3 regions of the Spinactinospora alkalitolerans genome follow, and region 2 is predicted to be linked to each of the others. Evidence: predicted binding sites of a transcription regulator. Region 2 holds the regulator's gene; each other region holds the start of a gene.
The links. Region 2 encodes LexA, which represses DNA repair genes until DNA is damaged. Its sites were predicted from a motif close to TCGAACANNTGTTCGA; they were not measured.
Positions count from the first base shown of each region.

Region 1: the regulator LexA is predicted to act here: its motif matches at 2,857-2,872, upstream of ruvC (crossover junction endodeoxyribonuclease RuvC).
Region 3: the regulator LexA is predicted to act here: its motif matches at 4,045-4,060, upstream of HDA32_RS00855 (DUF6504 family protein).

Region 1 is NZ_JACCCC010000001.1:1,829,557-1,834,671, forward strand. Features, by position in the region: gene pdxS (pyridoxal 5'-phosphate synthase lyase subunit PdxS) at 190-1,116, shown strand; gene pdxT (pyridoxal 5'-phosphate synthase glutaminase subunit PdxT) at 1,339-1,947, shown strand; gene HDA32_RS08175 (YebC/PmpR family DNA-binding transcriptional regulator) at 1,944-2,693, shown strand; gene ruvC (crossover junction endodeoxyribonuclease RuvC) at 2,898-3,446, shown strand; gene ruvA (Holliday junction branch migration protein RuvA) at 3,491-4,105, shown strand; gene ruvB (Holliday junction branch migration DNA helicase RuvB) at 4,410-5,115, shown strand, end outside.
Region 2 is NZ_JACCCC010000001.1:1,694,368-1,699,482, forward strand. Features, by position in the region: gene HDA32_RS07555 (hypothetical protein) at 8-766, shown strand; gene HDA32_RS07560 (hypothetical protein) at 898-1,731, shown strand; gene HDA32_RS07565 (alpha/beta hydrolase family protein) at 1,858-2,940, opposite strand; gene lexA (transcriptional repressor LexA) at 3,072-3,782, opposite strand; gene HDA32_RS31715 (LysM peptidoglycan-binding domain-containing protein) at 4,285-4,689, shown strand; gene nrdR (transcriptional regulator NrdR) at 5,100-5,115, shown strand, end outside.
Region 3 is NZ_JACCCC010000001.1:162,702-167,816, reverse strand. Features, by position in the region: gene HDA32_RS00880 (N-acetylmuramoyl-L-alanine amidase) at 1-146, shown strand, start outside; gene HDA32_RS00875 (DivIVA domain-containing protein) at 676-1,362, shown strand; gene HDA32_RS00870 (RNHCP domain-containing protein) at 1,416-1,790, opposite strand; gene HDA32_RS00865 (M48 family metallopeptidase) at 2,183-3,130, shown strand; gene HDA32_RS00860 (TetR/AcrR family transcriptional regulator) at 3,164-3,784, opposite strand; gene HDA32_RS00855 (DUF6504 family protein) at 4,073-4,342, shown strand; gene HDA32_RS00850 (helix-turn-helix domain-containing protein) at 4,352-4,864, shown strand; gene HDA32_RS00845 (VOC family protein) at 4,906-5,115, shown strand, end outside.

The DNA of each region.
Region 1 (5,115 bases), 140 kb from region 2:
CGACCGGCGCGACGGTCGACAAAATGTAAGGACTTCCCTCGACACGGCGCCGTTATGTCCTGAAAGGGCGGCTGAGGGAAGGATCTACCATGGAGACGACAGGTGCACCGGCGACCGCCCGCACGCGGCCGGCGCACCGAAGAGACCATCCTCCTCGCAAGCGAGGTAACACCCGTGTCCGCCCAGAACTTGGAGTCCGCCACCGTGGCCAACACCGCTGAGAACCCGACCGAGAGCAGGGTCGGCACCGACCGCGTCAAGCGAGGCATGGCCGAGCAGCTCAAGAACGGCGTGATCATGGACGTGGTCACGCCCGAGCAGGCCAGGATCGCCGAGGACGCCGGCGCCGTCGCGGTCATGGCGCTGGAGCGGGTGCCCGCCGACATCCGCAAGCAGGGCGGCGTCGCGCGCATGTCCGACCCGGACATGATCGACGGCATCACCGAGGCCGTCTCCATCCCGGTCATGGCCAAGGCCCGGATCGGCCACTTCGTCGAGGCCCAGGTGCTGCAGTCCCTCGGCGTCGACTTCATCGACGAGTCCGAGGTCCTCACCCCGGCCGACGAGGCCCACCACATCGACAAGTGGGCGTTCACCGTCCCCTTCGTCTGCGGCGCCACCAACATCGGCGAGGCCCTGCGCCGCATCGCCGAGGGCGCGGCCATGATCCGGTCCAAGGGCGAGGCCGGCACCGGCAACGTCGTCGAGGCCACCCGGCACATGCGTTCGATCAGGTCCGAGATCAAGCGCCTGGGAACCCTGGACGAGGCCGAGCTGTTCGGCGCGGCCAAGGAGATGCGCGCGCCCTACGACGTCGTCAAGGAGGTGGCCCGCCTCGGCAAGCTGCCGGTACCGCTGTTCTCCGCCGGCGGCGTGGCCACCCCGGCCGACGCGGCGCTGATGCGCCAGCTCGGCGCCGAGAGCGTGTTCGTGGGGTCGGGCATCTTCAAGTCCGGCGACCCCGCCAAGCGCGCCGACGCCATCGTGCAGGCCACGCTGCACTACAACGATCCCGAGGTCGTCGCCAAGGTCTCCCGAGGCCTGGGCGAGGCCATGGTCGGCATCAACCTCGACGAGCTCGACGAGACCCAGCGCTACGCCGGCCGCGGCTGGTAGTCGCGACCGTGCCCGTCGGGGCGCCCGGTGGCCGACCACCGGGCGCCCCTGCCGTTCGGGGCGGGCGCGCGGCCGCCGCCCCGGGCGGAATGATCCGCGGCCGCCGCGGTGTTGTTCGGCGCAGGCGCCTACTCTGATGGAGACGGGCCGCCGCGCGGCGGCCCGCACGCACGCGGCCGACCGCCGACCGCGCCCAGCCCGTTACCGCAAGCGAGGTCCCCCTTGTCCGCCACACCCACCATCGGCGTACTCGCCCTCCAGGGTGACGTCGCCGAGCACCTGCGCGTCCTCGACGGCCTCGGTGTGCGCGCCGTCCCCGTCCTGCGCCCCGAGGAGCTCGACGCGGTCCAGGGACTGGTCGTCCCCGGTGGCGAGTCCACCACGATGTCCAAGCTCGCGGTGCGCTACGAGCTGATGGAGCCGCTGCGCAAGCACGTCCACGAAGGGCTGCCCGTCTACGGCACCTGCGCCGGCATGATCATGCTGGCCGACCGGGTCCTCGACGGCATCGAGGGTCAGCAGACCATCGGCGGCATCGACATGACGGTGCGCCGCAACGCCTTCGGCCGCCAGACCGAGTCCTTCGAGGCGCCGGTCCGCATCGAGGGGATCGGGGACGAACCCGTCGAGGCGGTCTTCATCCGCGCCCCCTGGGTTGAGTCCACCGGAGCCGACGTCCGCGCGCTCGGACAGGTCGTGCACGGCGAACGGGCCGGTAGGATCGTCGCGGTACGACAGGGGAGCCTGCTGGCCACCTCGTTCCATCCCGAACTCACCGGGGACGCGCGTATCCACCGACTCTTCGTCGACATGGTGAAAGGACAGGCATGAGCGGCCACTCCAAGTGGGCCACCACCAAGCACAAGAAAGCCGTCATCGACGCCAAGCGCGGCAAGCTCTTCGCCAAGCTGATCAAGAACGTCGAGGTGGCCGCGCGCACGGGTGGTGGGGACCCCGACGGCAACCCGACCCTCTACGACGCCATCCAGAAGGCCAAGAAGAACTCCGTGCCGCTGGACAACATCGAGCGCGCGCGCAAGCGCGGCGGCGGTGAGGAGGCCGGCGGCGCCGACTGGCAGACCATCATGTACGAGGGCTACGCGCCGGGCGGCGTGGCGCTGCTGGTGGAGTGCCTGACCGACAACCGCAACCGCGCGGCCTCGGAGGTGCGCGTCGCCATCACCCGCAACGGCGGTTCCATGGCCGACGCCGGTTCGGTCGCCTACCTGTTCAACCGCAAGGGCGTCGTGATCGTGCCCAAGGAGGGCACCACCGAGGACGACGTGATGCTCGCGGTCGCCGACGCCGGCGCCGAGGACGTCAACGACCTGGGCGAGTCGTTCGAGGTGGTCAGTGAGGCCACCGACCTCGTCGCCGTGCGCACCGCGCTGGTCGAGGCCGGCATCGACTACGAGTCGGCCGACTCCGACTTCCTGCCGAGCATGGAGATCCCGCTGCAGGAGGACGACGCCAAGAAGGTCCTGCGCATCGTCGACGCCCTCGACGACTCCGATGACGTGCAGAACGTCTTCACCAACGCCGACATCCCCGATGAGATCATGGAGAGGATCGGCTAGCCGGCCCGCCCGGCCCACGCACCCGCGCGCCCCCGGCAGGAGCCCCACGGCCCTGGCGGGGGCGCGCCCGCGTGGAGGGCGTGCCCGGTGGACCGATGTCCTACCGCGCGGCGCCCGCTCGGCCGGTCCGGGCGCGCGGTGGCACCGGTGCCCGGTAGGCTCTGCGAACGGGCGTTCGAGGCGGGAAGCGGGACGGGGGACGGGGTGCGCGTTCTGGGGATCGACCCGGGGCTGACCCGGTGCGGCGTGGGCGTGGTCGACGGCTCCGTCGGGCGCCGGCTCGACATGGTCGCCGCCGGGGCCATCCGCACGTCGGCAGATGCCGAACTGCCGGAACGGCTGCTCGGCATCGAACGGGGGGTCGAGGAATGGCTCGACGAGCACCGCCCCGACGCGGTCGCCGTGGAGCGGGTCTTCGCCCAGCACAACGTCAGCACCGTCATGGGGACCGCCCAGGCCAGCGCCATCGCCATCACCTGTGCCGCGCGCCGCGGGCTGCCCGTCGCGCTGCACACCCCCAGCGAGGTCAAGGCCGCCATCACCGGCAACGGCCGCGCCGACAAGGTCCAGGTCGGCACCATGGTCGCCCGGCTGCTGCACCTGGAGGGCCCGCCGAAGCCGGCCGACGCCGCCGACGCGGTCGCGCTGGCGATCTGCCACATCTGGCGCGGCGGCGCCCAGGCCCGCGTGGCGCGGGCCCAGCAGGACTTCGCCCGCAAGGTCGAGTTGACCCGCCGGACGCGCGGATTGTAGCCGCGGCCCCGCCCACACCGCCCGAGTGCACGAGGAAGGTAACAGTGATCGCGTTCCTGAACGGCCGCGTGGCCGGCCGGGGCAGCGGCTCCGCCGTCATCGAGGTGGGCGGCGTCGGCGTGTCCGTGCAGTGCACGCCGGCCACCCTCGCGCGGCTGCGGGTGGGGGAGACCGCGACCGTCGCCACGTCGCTGGTGGTCAGGGAGGAGTCCCTCACCCTGTACGGCTTCGCCGAGGACGACGAGCGCGACGTCTTCGAGCGGCTGCAGGCCGCGAGCGGAGTCGGCCCCCGCCTGGCGCAGGCGATGCTGGCCGTGCACACCCCCGACTCCCTGCGCCGCGCGGTCATGACCGAGGACACCGGTGCGCTCACCCAGGTCCCGGGCATCGGCAAGAAGGGCGCCCAGCGCATCGTGCTGGAGCTCAAGGACAAGCTCGGCGCGCCGCTGGGAGGGTACGAGGACGCGGCCGATGCGGGCGCGGCCCCGGCCCCGGCCGCGCTTCCCTGGCGTCCGCAGGTCGTCTCGGGCCTGGTCAACCTGGGGTGGCCGGCCAAGGACGCCGAATCGGCCGCCGACGCCGTCGCGGCCGACGCCGGTGAGGAGACCGACGTCGCGGTACTGCTGCGCAGCGCCCTGCGCAGACTGAGTCGGGCCTAGGCCGGTGATGGGGTTGGGAGCTCTGGTCGAAAAATCCTTCATTCACCACTGATGACCTGGGCAGGCTGCCGTCAGCGCGCCAGCGGTGGCGGTACGAGAGGTCGCGCTGTATGCGGCCGCGCCGGTCGCCCGCCACAGATGGCCGGGGACCTGCACAGCGGTGATCCCGCGCCCTTTCGCGTTGCCAGACGCTGCGCGCTGACGACAGCCCCACCAGGCCCGCAGAGGCCAAGCAGGGCCTGGACACAATCCCCTTACTTCCCACCAACGATCTAAGACATGGACAAAAGGGAGGTGTCCGCCGATGTCGGAGCACGAGCGGGACCTGGTCTCCGCCGACGCCGATCTCGACGACCGCGCGGTCGAAGGCGCCCTGCGCCCCAAGCGGCTGGAGGACTTCGTCGGCCAGGAGCGCGTGCGCGAGCAGCTCTCCCTCGTGCTGCGCAGCGCCCAGCGCCGCAACAGGGCCCCCGACCACATCCTGATGTCGGGCGGGCCCGGCCTGGGCAAGACGACCCTGGCGATGATCATCGCCGCCGAGCTGGGGGCGCCGCTGCGGATCACCTCGGGTCCGGCGATCGAGCGCTCCGGCGACCTGGCCGCGGTGCTGTCGACGCTGCACGAGGGCGAGGTGCTCTTCCTCGACGAGATCCACCGCATGGCCCGGCCCGCCGAGGAGATGCTCTACGTCGCCATGGAGGACTTCCGGGTCGACGTCATCGTCGGCAAGGGGCCCGGCGCGACGGCGATCCCGCTCGACATCGCGCCGTTCACGCTGGTCGGCGCCACCACCAGGGCCGGCCTGCTGCCGGCCCCGCTGCGCGACCGGTTCGGCTTCGTCGCGCACATGGACTTCTACTTCCCCGAGGAGCTGGAGCGCATCCTCAACCGCTCGGCCGGCCTGCTCGACGTGGAGCTGGGGGCCGACGCCGCCGGGGAGATCGCCGGGCGCTCCCGCGGCACCCCCCGCATCGCCAACCGGCTGCTGCGCCGGGTGCGCGACTACGCGG
Region 2 (5,115 bases):
CTCGCCGATGGCCCAGCCACCCTACGGGGGGCCGCCGCCGGGACCGTCCGGCGGGCCGCCCGGCCCGCCGGGTCCGCCCGGTCCGCAGGGCCCGGCCCGGCCGACCGGCTTCGGGCCGTCCCCGGTCCCGGCCGACGCAGACCCCTACCTGGGAGAGGCACCCAAGAGCAGACGGGGGTGCGCGATCGCCGCACTCGTGAGCCTGGTCATCGCGGTCCTGCTGCTGGGCGGCGGGGGCGTCGGCACGTTCGTGTGGCTCAACGGCGACGGCGGCGACTTCGACGCGGCCCCCGACTGCTCCGCAGGGGAGGGGGAGGCGCTGGCGAGGCTCGTCACCGACTACGAGGCCGACCTCGACGAACGGATCGATACAAGGGAGCAGCAGTGGTGGGAGGGCAGGCAGTGCCACTGGACGACGACCGCCGCCACCTCTGGTCTGCCGGCCAGTGCGAGCCTGGTCTTCATCCGCAACGGCAACCGCCTGGGTGTCGGCGGCGAGGCCGAGGCCGAGGCCGACCTGGACAGGGAGGTCGGGAGCAGTCCCGCCACACCGCTGTCCGGCCTCGGGGACGAGGCCGTGGCCTGGTACGACGATCAGAACCTGCTCGGCTGTGTCGGGGTCCGGATGTCCAACCTGTTCATCTCGACCTGCTACGAGGCGGCCACGAACTACAGCGGCACGGAGCCGGTCACCGAGGAGGAGGCCAAGACGGGCGCGGAGGATTTCGCGCGCGAAGTGGTCGATACCATCGGCGCCGGCGCCTGACCACCGCCCCCGTGCGTGAACCGGTGGGTGCCCGGCACGGCACCGGCCACGCGGCCTCTCGTGGTCCGGCTCGGCGACACCGCCGCCCGCGGCCCGCAAACGTCATCCCATAGCAAAACGAGGAACAGCACATGGCTCAGCCACCTTATGGCGGCCCCCCGCAGGGGCCTTACGGTTCCCAGCCCCCCGGACCGGGAGGTCCTCAGGGGCCGCCACCGCCGCCCGGACCGGGCGGCCCCCAGGGGCCCTACGGCCCCAACCCCTACCTGTCGTCCCCCCAGCCGCGCAAGAGCAACGGCTGCGCCATCGCCGCCATCATCGGCGTCGTGATCGTGGTCGTCCTGGCCATCGCGATCGTCGGGGTCGTCTTCCTGGCCTCGGGCGACGACTCCGGGGGCACGGAGACGGGCGGGGGCGGCAGCGCCGGCGGCTCCGGCGACTCCGGGAACTCGCAGGACGCCGGCCCCTCCTACTACACGACGCTGCCCGACTGCTCGATCGGTGAGGGCGCGTCGCTGTCCACGCTGGTCCCCGACTACCAGCGGTCCACCGACGAGGCGATGGACACCGGCGGTCAGGACTGGTGGGACGGCCGGGAGTGCGCCTGGCAGACGGGTTCGGGCCACACCGGGATGCCGGCGTTCGGCTACCTGCAGATCATGCGCAATGACGACCGCTCGGGCGTCAGCGGGGCCGAGGAGACCGAGACCGACCTGGAGACGGCCAGCGAGGGCTACGCCACGACGCCGGTCGACGGCCTGGGCGACGAAGCTCAGGCCTGGTACGACACCGAGGGCAAGCTCGGCTGCGTGGGCGTGCGGATGTCCAACATGTACTTCACCTCGTGCTACGACCAGGCGACCGACTACGCCTTCGAGGAGTCCGTCCCCGAGCAGGAGGCGATCGACGGGGCCGAGGACCTGGCACGTGAGGCCGCCGACGCGATCGCGACCGGCGGTTACTAGGAGGACCGGGAAGGACTGACGGACCGCGGCCGCGGCGTCCTCGGACGCCGCGGCCGCCGCGCTTTCCCGGCCCGTGACGCCGGTGCCGCCGGGCGCGGGGAACCCCTCAGGCGGGCGGAGAAGCCCTCAGAGTGCTCGGTCCAGGAAGTCGGTGACCGCCGGTGCGGCGTCGGGCGAGAACGGCCGGTCCGCGTCCAGCACGGGTGCGCCGGGGGAGTCGTCGTGGATCCGGAAGACGTGGTCGGCGTCGGGAAGGTCCACCCGCGACCCGTCGTCCAGACCGGTCATGAGCCGGTCCACCTCCTCGTCGACGACCTGGGAGTCGGCCGTCCCCCACAGCACGAGCGTGCTGACCCGCGCCGGCAGCTCCTCGGCGAGGCGCACCGGGTCCATGGCATCGATCTCGCGCAGGAACGGTTCGGTGCTCGGACCGAAGAGCGGGGCCAGTTCGGGGGCGAGGTCCTCGGGCACCGGCTCGTCGGCACGGATCCGGCTGATGGCGTAGCGGGTGTCGGACAGCAGGGCCGTGGCGCGCTCGGCGTCGAGCGCCCCCGCGCTCTCGCCGGTGCGCACCTGCTCGGTGAGCTGCCGGTCGAGGATGTCCAGGTAGCGGTCGCCCACCGGTGCGGCCAGGATCAGCGCCTTGGGCGGGTGGTCCGCCACGACCCGCGGGGCGCGCAGCGCGAACAGGCTGCCCTCGCTGTGGCCGAGCACGAGCAGTCTGGAGGGGTCCACCTCGGGCTGGGCGAGCAGCTCCGCGTAGGCGGCGGCCATCTCGTCCTCGAACACCCCGTAGCCGACCGGGTCGTCCTCCTCGCGCGAGGCCGTTCCGGTCTCCCCGGAGCCGAGCTTGTCGTAGCGCAGCGAGGCGACTCCGGCATCGGCCAGGACCCGGGCGAAGTTGGCGTTGGTGTCGGCGTCCGGCCGCGCGTCGCTGTTGCCGTTCCGGTCGGTCGGTCCGCTCCCGGAGATGATCAGCGCGGCGGGGATCGAGCCCTCGGCGCCGTCGGGGACGGCGAAGGTGCCGTACAGGGTGTCGGGCCCGCTCTCGAAGCTCACCTCGCGCTCCGCCGCGGCGATATCGGAGGGCGCGGCTCCGGCCTCGTCGGGGTCGTCGGAGGGAGCGCAGGCGACGGAGAGCAGCAGGGCGCCGCCGGTCGCGAGGACGCCGAGCGCGCGCGTCGAAACGGGGTGGGGCGGAGAGGCCATGCCCCCTACCGTATGCCGCTTTCGTTCCACGGGGATCGGCGGCGCCGCGGTAACCATTGAGTCGCAGAACGGTGAAAGGGCCCGTGATCCGGGTGCGGATCACGGGCCCGTGCCAAATCGAGGCCGACTCGTTACACCTTGCGCATGACCGCGACCACCTTGCCCAGGATGGTGGCCTCGTCGCCGTTGATGGGCGCGTAGGCGCTGTTGCGGGGGAGCAGCCAGACGTGGTCGTCCTCGCGCTTGAACGCCTTGACCGTCGCCTCGTCGCCGAGCAGCGCGGCGACGATGTCGCCGTTGTTGGCGTCGGGCTGCTGCCGCACGACGACCAGGTCGCCGTCGGTGATGGCGGCGTCGATCATCGAGTCGCCGACGACGTTGAGCATGAAGAGCCGGCCCTCGCCGACGATCTGCCGGGGCAGCGTCAGCACATCCTCGACCGCCTCCTCGGCGAGGACCGGACCGCCCGCGGCGATCCGCCCGACGACCGGGACGTCGGCCGCGCGGGTGACGTCGGCGGCCCGGTGCTCGTCGCCGAGTCCGTCCCAGGAGCGCACCGGAGGCTGTCCGGGAATGCGAATTTCGACCGCCCGTGGGCGATTCTGGTCGCGGTGGAGGTAGCCCTTGCGTTGCAACACCTTCAGTTGGTGCGCGACACTGGAGGGGCTGGACAGTCCCACCGCATCGCCGATCTCTCGGATGGACGGTGGGTACCCGCGTTGCCGTACGTAACGGTGGATGACGTTCAGGACGCTCTGCTGGCGGGCCGTGAGTTTCGGGGCCGAGTCCGGCGGGGTCGCAGAGGCCTGGGCGTCTGTGGCCGTGGCGGCGGACCGGAGCACGCTGACGGATCTGTCGTCCGCGTGAGGTTCCCGTGTTCCGTGGTTCTCCTCCGGCACGTCCGGCCTCCTCGGCGGTCGGTGTTCTCGGTGTGGGCTGTCAGCGGTCGTCGTCCGTGGTCGTGTAACGACGGTGTATCGAAGCGGCGTCGCATGAGCGACGGCGCCGGTATACCGCAGTGAAACATGTCCAACATTAGTGCTTGGGCAAGGCAATATCAAACAAACGTTCGAGATGGTGCTGAAAAATCCGGCGGGATGCGGTAATAATCGAACGTTAGTTCTAATGGACTGGCGTTCGAAGGTGAGGACGATGCCTGAACCGGCTCTGCAGCTCCCCTCCGACTCCGAATCCGGCGGACCCGTCGCCGGACCCGCGCGGAAGCGGGCTCCGCGCGCTCGGCGGCGAAAGCCGCGGGGTGCGCTCACCCCGGCGGAGCGCCCCGCGTACCATCGCGACGTCTACGACTGGTCCCTGGAGATCCCCGAATGGCTAGGAGAACCCGTGAGCGCTGAGAGTGGTGGCGGCGTGGCCGTCATGGCCCCGGGAGCGCTCACGGAGCTTCCCGACCTCCATTCGTTCGAACCGATCCGGCACGGCGCCAGGCTGACCAGGCGCGGGCGGGTGGTGCTCATCTCCACCCTGGCCGCCGTCACCACCGCGGGCTTCGCCGTGCTGATCCTGGTCGCCGTGGCCCTGGGCGCCTCGCCCGCCGGAGCCTCCGCCGATTCGCTCATGCTGCCGCCCCCGGAGACGATCGTCGTCAGGGACGGCGACACGCTCTGGGGAATCGCCGAGCAGGTGCGGCCCGACGACGACCCCCGCCGGACCGTGCACGAGATCGTCGAGATCAACGACCTGACCAGCACCACGCTCGAACCCGGCCAGAAGCTCGAACTGCCCTCCTGACCGCCGTCGGCAGCACCGCCCGACGGGCGCCGGTGCCCGCCGGCCCTCCGGCCGGTGACGCCGGCGCAGTGGCGTCGGGCACGCCGATCGGCGCGGCTTCTCACACCGTCCGCGCGCGACACGCCCGGATCGGTTCCCGTTATCCCCGCGGTGACCTGAGAATTTGTCTCGGAACCCCTCCCACCGGTTTGCGCCCGCCCGGCAACGGTCATAAGTTGACCACAACATCTTGTGCTTACTTGGGGGCGAGCCGCCCACAAATTGTGCTTAAGTAGGTACCTGATCTCTTCGGGGCCTTCGCCTCGGAGGGGACGAGAGCGCCCGCAGGGCTGCCCGCCGCCGGTGAGCACGGGCCGCCCGCGCGTGCGCGGGGAGATGATCGATGTGGATCTGGGGGGAGGCGTGCCGGCATGCACTGCCCGTTCT
Region 3 (5,115 bases), 1.5 Mb from region 2:
ACCTTTCGGACGTGCCCAAGGTGTTCCTCGAGGTGGGCAACATGCGCAACGCGACCGACGCGCGCAACCTCAAGGACGAGGAGTGGCGCGCGGGGGCCGCCAACGCCGTGGCCGCCGGCCTCACCCGCTACCTGGCGCGCGGCTGAGCCGGACGGGGCGTGCCGTGCTCACCCCCTCTACCCCAGGGGGTCGTGAAGGCCCGCCCCAGGAGGAATGGCGCGCGGGCGGGCGACTCTCCCGCGTGGCCGAAGGCCCGAAGACGGAAACCGCCCACCCGCGCGCGAAGCGCACGCCGACACCATGGGTACAGACCGACACCCCGGTATCGACCCGGAGCCCAAACAGGCGGCGTGGGCGGCGCGGCGCCGGGGCGATCCCTTGATGGGCCTTCGGCCACACAAGAGGATCGCCCGGTCACTGCGAGTCCCTCCTTCGGCTGAGGCTTCACGACCCCCTGAGGCCGGGGACGGCGGATGCGGCCACCCAGCCACCACGGACCCCTCCTGTGGCCGAGGTTTCACGACCCCCGGTGGTCGAGGCTTTCTTCACACCCTCATGAGAAGGGAGCCTTCAAACTCCGAGAATCGAAGGTCTGCGCACCTGCCCCCGAAGCGCCCGACAAGATTTTCAGCACACGTCTGGCCCCGCGGACGCACCCGCTCGGACAATGTGGGCATGCGACTGACCCCCGAGGACATCCGCGCCAAGCGGTTCTCCACGACGCGGCTGCGCCCGGGATACGTCCCGGAGGACGTCGACACCCTCCTGGAGCGGGCGGAGGCCGCGCTGGCCGCCGGGGACCCGGGGGCCGAGGGGGCGGCGACCGCCGACGAGGTCGAGGGGGCGCGGTTCCGGCCCACCTGGCTGAGCCCCGGCTACGCCGAGGACGAGGTGGACGACTTCCTCGACCTCGTCGCGGCGGAGCTGCGGGCCCTCGGGCCGGGCACCCGAGAGCACGTTCGGGACCGCGGCCGCGAGCCGGATCCGGCCGCCGGGACCGATGCCTCCGGACCGGCCGCCGTCCCCATGGCCGCTCCCGCCGCTCCCGCGCCCGGGAGCGCGGCCTCTCCCGCTGCCGGACCGCCCCCGATGCGGGCCGAGGACGCGCGGGGCATCCGGTTCTCCGGCACCCGGCTGCGCTCGGGCTACGCCCAGGAGGAGGTGGACGGGTTCCTGGACCGCGCCGAGGCGACGTTGGCCGCCCTGTCGGCCGGCCGGAGCGAGGCCGATCCGCTCACCGCGGCGCAGGTGGAGGCGGCCCGCTTCTCCGTCACGCGGCTGCAGCCCGGTTACGACGCCTCCGAGGTCGACGAGTTCCTGGACGCGCTGGCCGCCGAGCTCAGGCGGCACGGCCTGGACTGACGCCGTCCGGTGGGGCCGGGGCCCGGCCCCACCGGATGGTCACGGCGCCGGCCTCACGAGCCGGCCAGGCGCTCCAGGGGGAACGGCGGCCGGGCCAGCGGGCCCACCGCCGTGCGCACGAGCAGCAGCGGATTGTCGTCGCCGGCCGCGCGGTTGCCGCTCAGCGCGCCGCACCCGGTACACCGGTGGATGACGACCCATTCGCCGTCGCCGCGGACGGCGATCGAGATGGGTTCCATCCGGGACCGGCACTCCGACGCCCGGTCACCGGGGACGCGGTCGTCGACGTGCCTGCTCCACAGGCAGTTCGGGCAGTGGTTGCGGTGCGCCGTGCCCGGCGCGTCGAGGGACACGTCCAGGCGGCAGTTCAGGCAGCGGAACGACGTCGCGCACTGGCGTGCGCGGGAACGCGGATCGCGTCGGGACACGATGGATGCTCCTTGCGGGTTTTCGGGCGAGAGGAACGCGCGTGAGCGCCGCTCGCCGGCCCCGCGGCGGGACCCGTGTCACGACCGGTCATCCGGCGGATCGCCGGATCAGCGGACCGAGCCCTCCGCGTGGAGGCGAAACGCGCTCGGCAGCATCCGGGGCATAGGCCACCTCTCTCAGCAGGGAGAACACGTCGATCCGACGGTCTGGTCAGTCAATCCAAACCGAACCCGGTCGCGGGCGCAACGGATTTTCTCCGCTGCGGGCCACCGCCCCGCAGGACACGCGAAGAGGATTCGGGCTCCAATTAATCACAGAAAGTAATATGCAATTACTTGACGTGCTGGCCACGTGCCGTCCGCACGTGCCGCGGTCGACGAGGGGAGCGCCCATGGCCCATGCGATGACGCCGGGAGGCGAAGGCGATTCCGCCCGTTTCCCCTACGGCCCGCCGTGCGAGCCCGCGCGGTTCCCCCAGGGCTACCCGCCCGGCGCGCTCTACCGGCCGCACCCGGCGCCCGCGCCCCTGGCCTCCGTGCACGCCGCGCCCGACGACGAGCGCCCGCGCGGCGTCCGGCACCGGTGGGAGTCGCCGCTGCTGGCCGCAGCCATCGCGGTCACGGCGGGCGCGGTCGCGCTGCTCGGCCTCCTGCTGTGGACGCGCCCGGGCGTCCCCCCGATCGGTGCGCTCGTCCTGCTCGGCGTCCCCCTCGCGTACTGGCTCGCGCGGGGCCTGCTGCACGCGGCGCGCCGGGCCCAGGGGATCAAGGTCTCGCCCACCCAGTTCCCCGAGGCGCACCGCATGGTCAGGGAGCTGTCCGTCCAGATGGGACTGCACAGGGCGCCCGAGGCCTACGTGCTGCTCGGCAACGGGGTGGTCAGCACGGCGGCCTCGGGGCACGGGTTCCGCCGCTACGTCGTCGTCCACAGCGACCTGTTCGAGGTCGGCGGCCGGCTGCGCGACCCCGAGGCGCTGCGGTTCCTCATCGCCCACGAGCTCGGCCACATCGCCGCGGGCCACACCGCCTACTGGCGGCAGGTCGCCACCTCGGTCGCCACCGTGGTCCCCGTTCTGGGGTCGTCGCTGTCGCGCGCCATGGAGTACACCGCGGACAACCACGCCTACGCCCACTGCCCCGAAGGCGCGCACGGCATCCGCGTCCTCGCCGGGGGCAAGTACCTGTACCCGCACGTCAACCTGGGCGAGATGGCCGACCGGGCACGCACGGAGCGCGGGTTCTTCCTGTTCCTGCACAACCTGCTCGCCCGGCACCCGACGCACATCAAGCGCATGGCGGCGATCCGGGACCGGGGCCGACCGGGCCGGGTGTTCCACTGAAGGGCCGCGGCGGGGCCGGCCCGACCGCGGCCGCTACTTCGGGCGCAGGCTGGTGAGCAGCAGGTCGGCGTAGTGGGCGCCGAGGGCCGCGCCGGTGAGCTCGCCGTCGGCGTTGTACCACATGCCGAGGTGGTGCACCGCGCCGAAGTACTGGGTGACGACGATGTCGGCCGGCACGTCGTCGCGGAAGAGCCCCTCGCGCTGGCCCTCCTCGATCATCGAGCGGAACCGCTCGTGGTATTTGCGGCGCTCCTTGCGCACCTCGTTCTGCCGGTCCGGCGAGAGCATGTGCAGGGAGCGGAAGAAGATCAGCGTGTCGTCGAGGTTGTCCACGGTGGTGTGCACGACGTCGGCGGCCGCGGCGCGCAGGCGCTCGCCCAGGGGCCCTTCGGCGTCGGCGAACTCGGTGAGCCGCCGCATCTGCATGGCCAGGACCCGCTCGTAGATGGCGAAGAGCAGGTCGTCCTTTGACGTGAAGTAGTGGTACATCGCGCCCTTGGTGACGCCGGCGGCGTCCACCAGCTCCTGCACGGAGGTGCGCTCGAAGCCGCGCTCGGCGAACAGCCGGGTGGCCACCGACAGCAGCCGGTCGGGCACGGAAGAGGCGGCGCCGCCCGACGCCGCCGGCACGCTCGGTTCCGCCGAATCCGCCATGTGTCGCGCTCCCCTGCAGTCTGGCCGCGCGCCGCCTGCGGGGGTGACGCGCCTAGCTTCCCACCAGGATAGTCGACGGGACATACCGCCCAGTCGGTCACCGGCGACACGCCGGGGCCGACCGCGCGGACCGCGGATCCGGCCACGTCACAGCGGCGCGCGGCGGCGATTTCGGGGCGGGCGTCCGCGCGGCGCGCCGGATCGCGGCGCGGGACCTAGGGTGAGGAGCGGTCGGCGCCGCCGCCGTTCACACTGTCCGAGCGAACACTTGTTCGATAGGATGCCGGCGTGAGTCTCTACAACGAACGGATCGACGTCAGATCGACCAACGGCGGGCATCCCGCCCTCTTCGCGTGGCGCGGGCACATGTACCGGGTCCGCCGCATCATCGGCACCTGGAACACCGGGGCCGGCGATCACGGGGGCGCCGCGCCCGGGGGCGCCGACGTCCGTCTCGTGCGGGTGGCCGCCGAGTCCGACGACGGAGAGGCCAACATCGCCGACATCACCCTCGACACCGCGACCAACAACTGGACGATGCGGCGCCTCTGGGGGTGATCCTTCGTTATGGAGCCGACAGGGGGACGGTCCCCCGAAGGGCGGGGCCGCTCGGCGCAGCGGTCGGCTCCGCCCGGCGCCCTCGGGGTGGAGACCCTGATCGCGCTGCGGCGGGCCCACGACCACATCGACCGCCACTACAGCGAGCCGCTGGACCTCGCGGAGGTCGCGCGTGCGGCGGGGTACTCGCGCCACCACTTCGTGCGGGCCTTCCGGACCGCCTACGGCGAGACCCCCGGCCGCTACCTGTCGCGCCGCCGCATCGAGCGCGCCCAGGAGCTGCTGCGGTCGCCGGTCCCCACCGTGACCGAGGTCTGCCACGCGGTCGGGTTCACCAGCCTGGGATCGTTCAGCTCCCGCTTCCGCGACGTCACCGGACTGTCCCCCACGGAGTTCCAGCGGCGGGCCGCCACCGCCGCACCCCTCATGGTCCCCGGCTGCTACCTGCTGCGCTGCGCCGGTCCCCTGCCGCAGGCGATGACAGCAACGCGGAAGAAGCCCCCGGAGCCCGCCCCCCTCTAGCGTCATTGTCGACAGCACCGCATCGGCGAGAGGGGAACACGATGATCACCAGGCTCGGCGTCGCCGGCATCTACGTCTTCGACTACGAGGAGTCCAAGCGCTTCTTCATCGACAAGCTCGGCTTCGAGGAGCGCTTCGACCTGACCCTGGACAACGGCTACCGGTGGCTGACCGTGGGGCCGCCCGGGGACCCGCGCTTCCAGCTCAACCTCACCGTCCCCGGACCGCCGATGCACGACGAGGAGACCGCG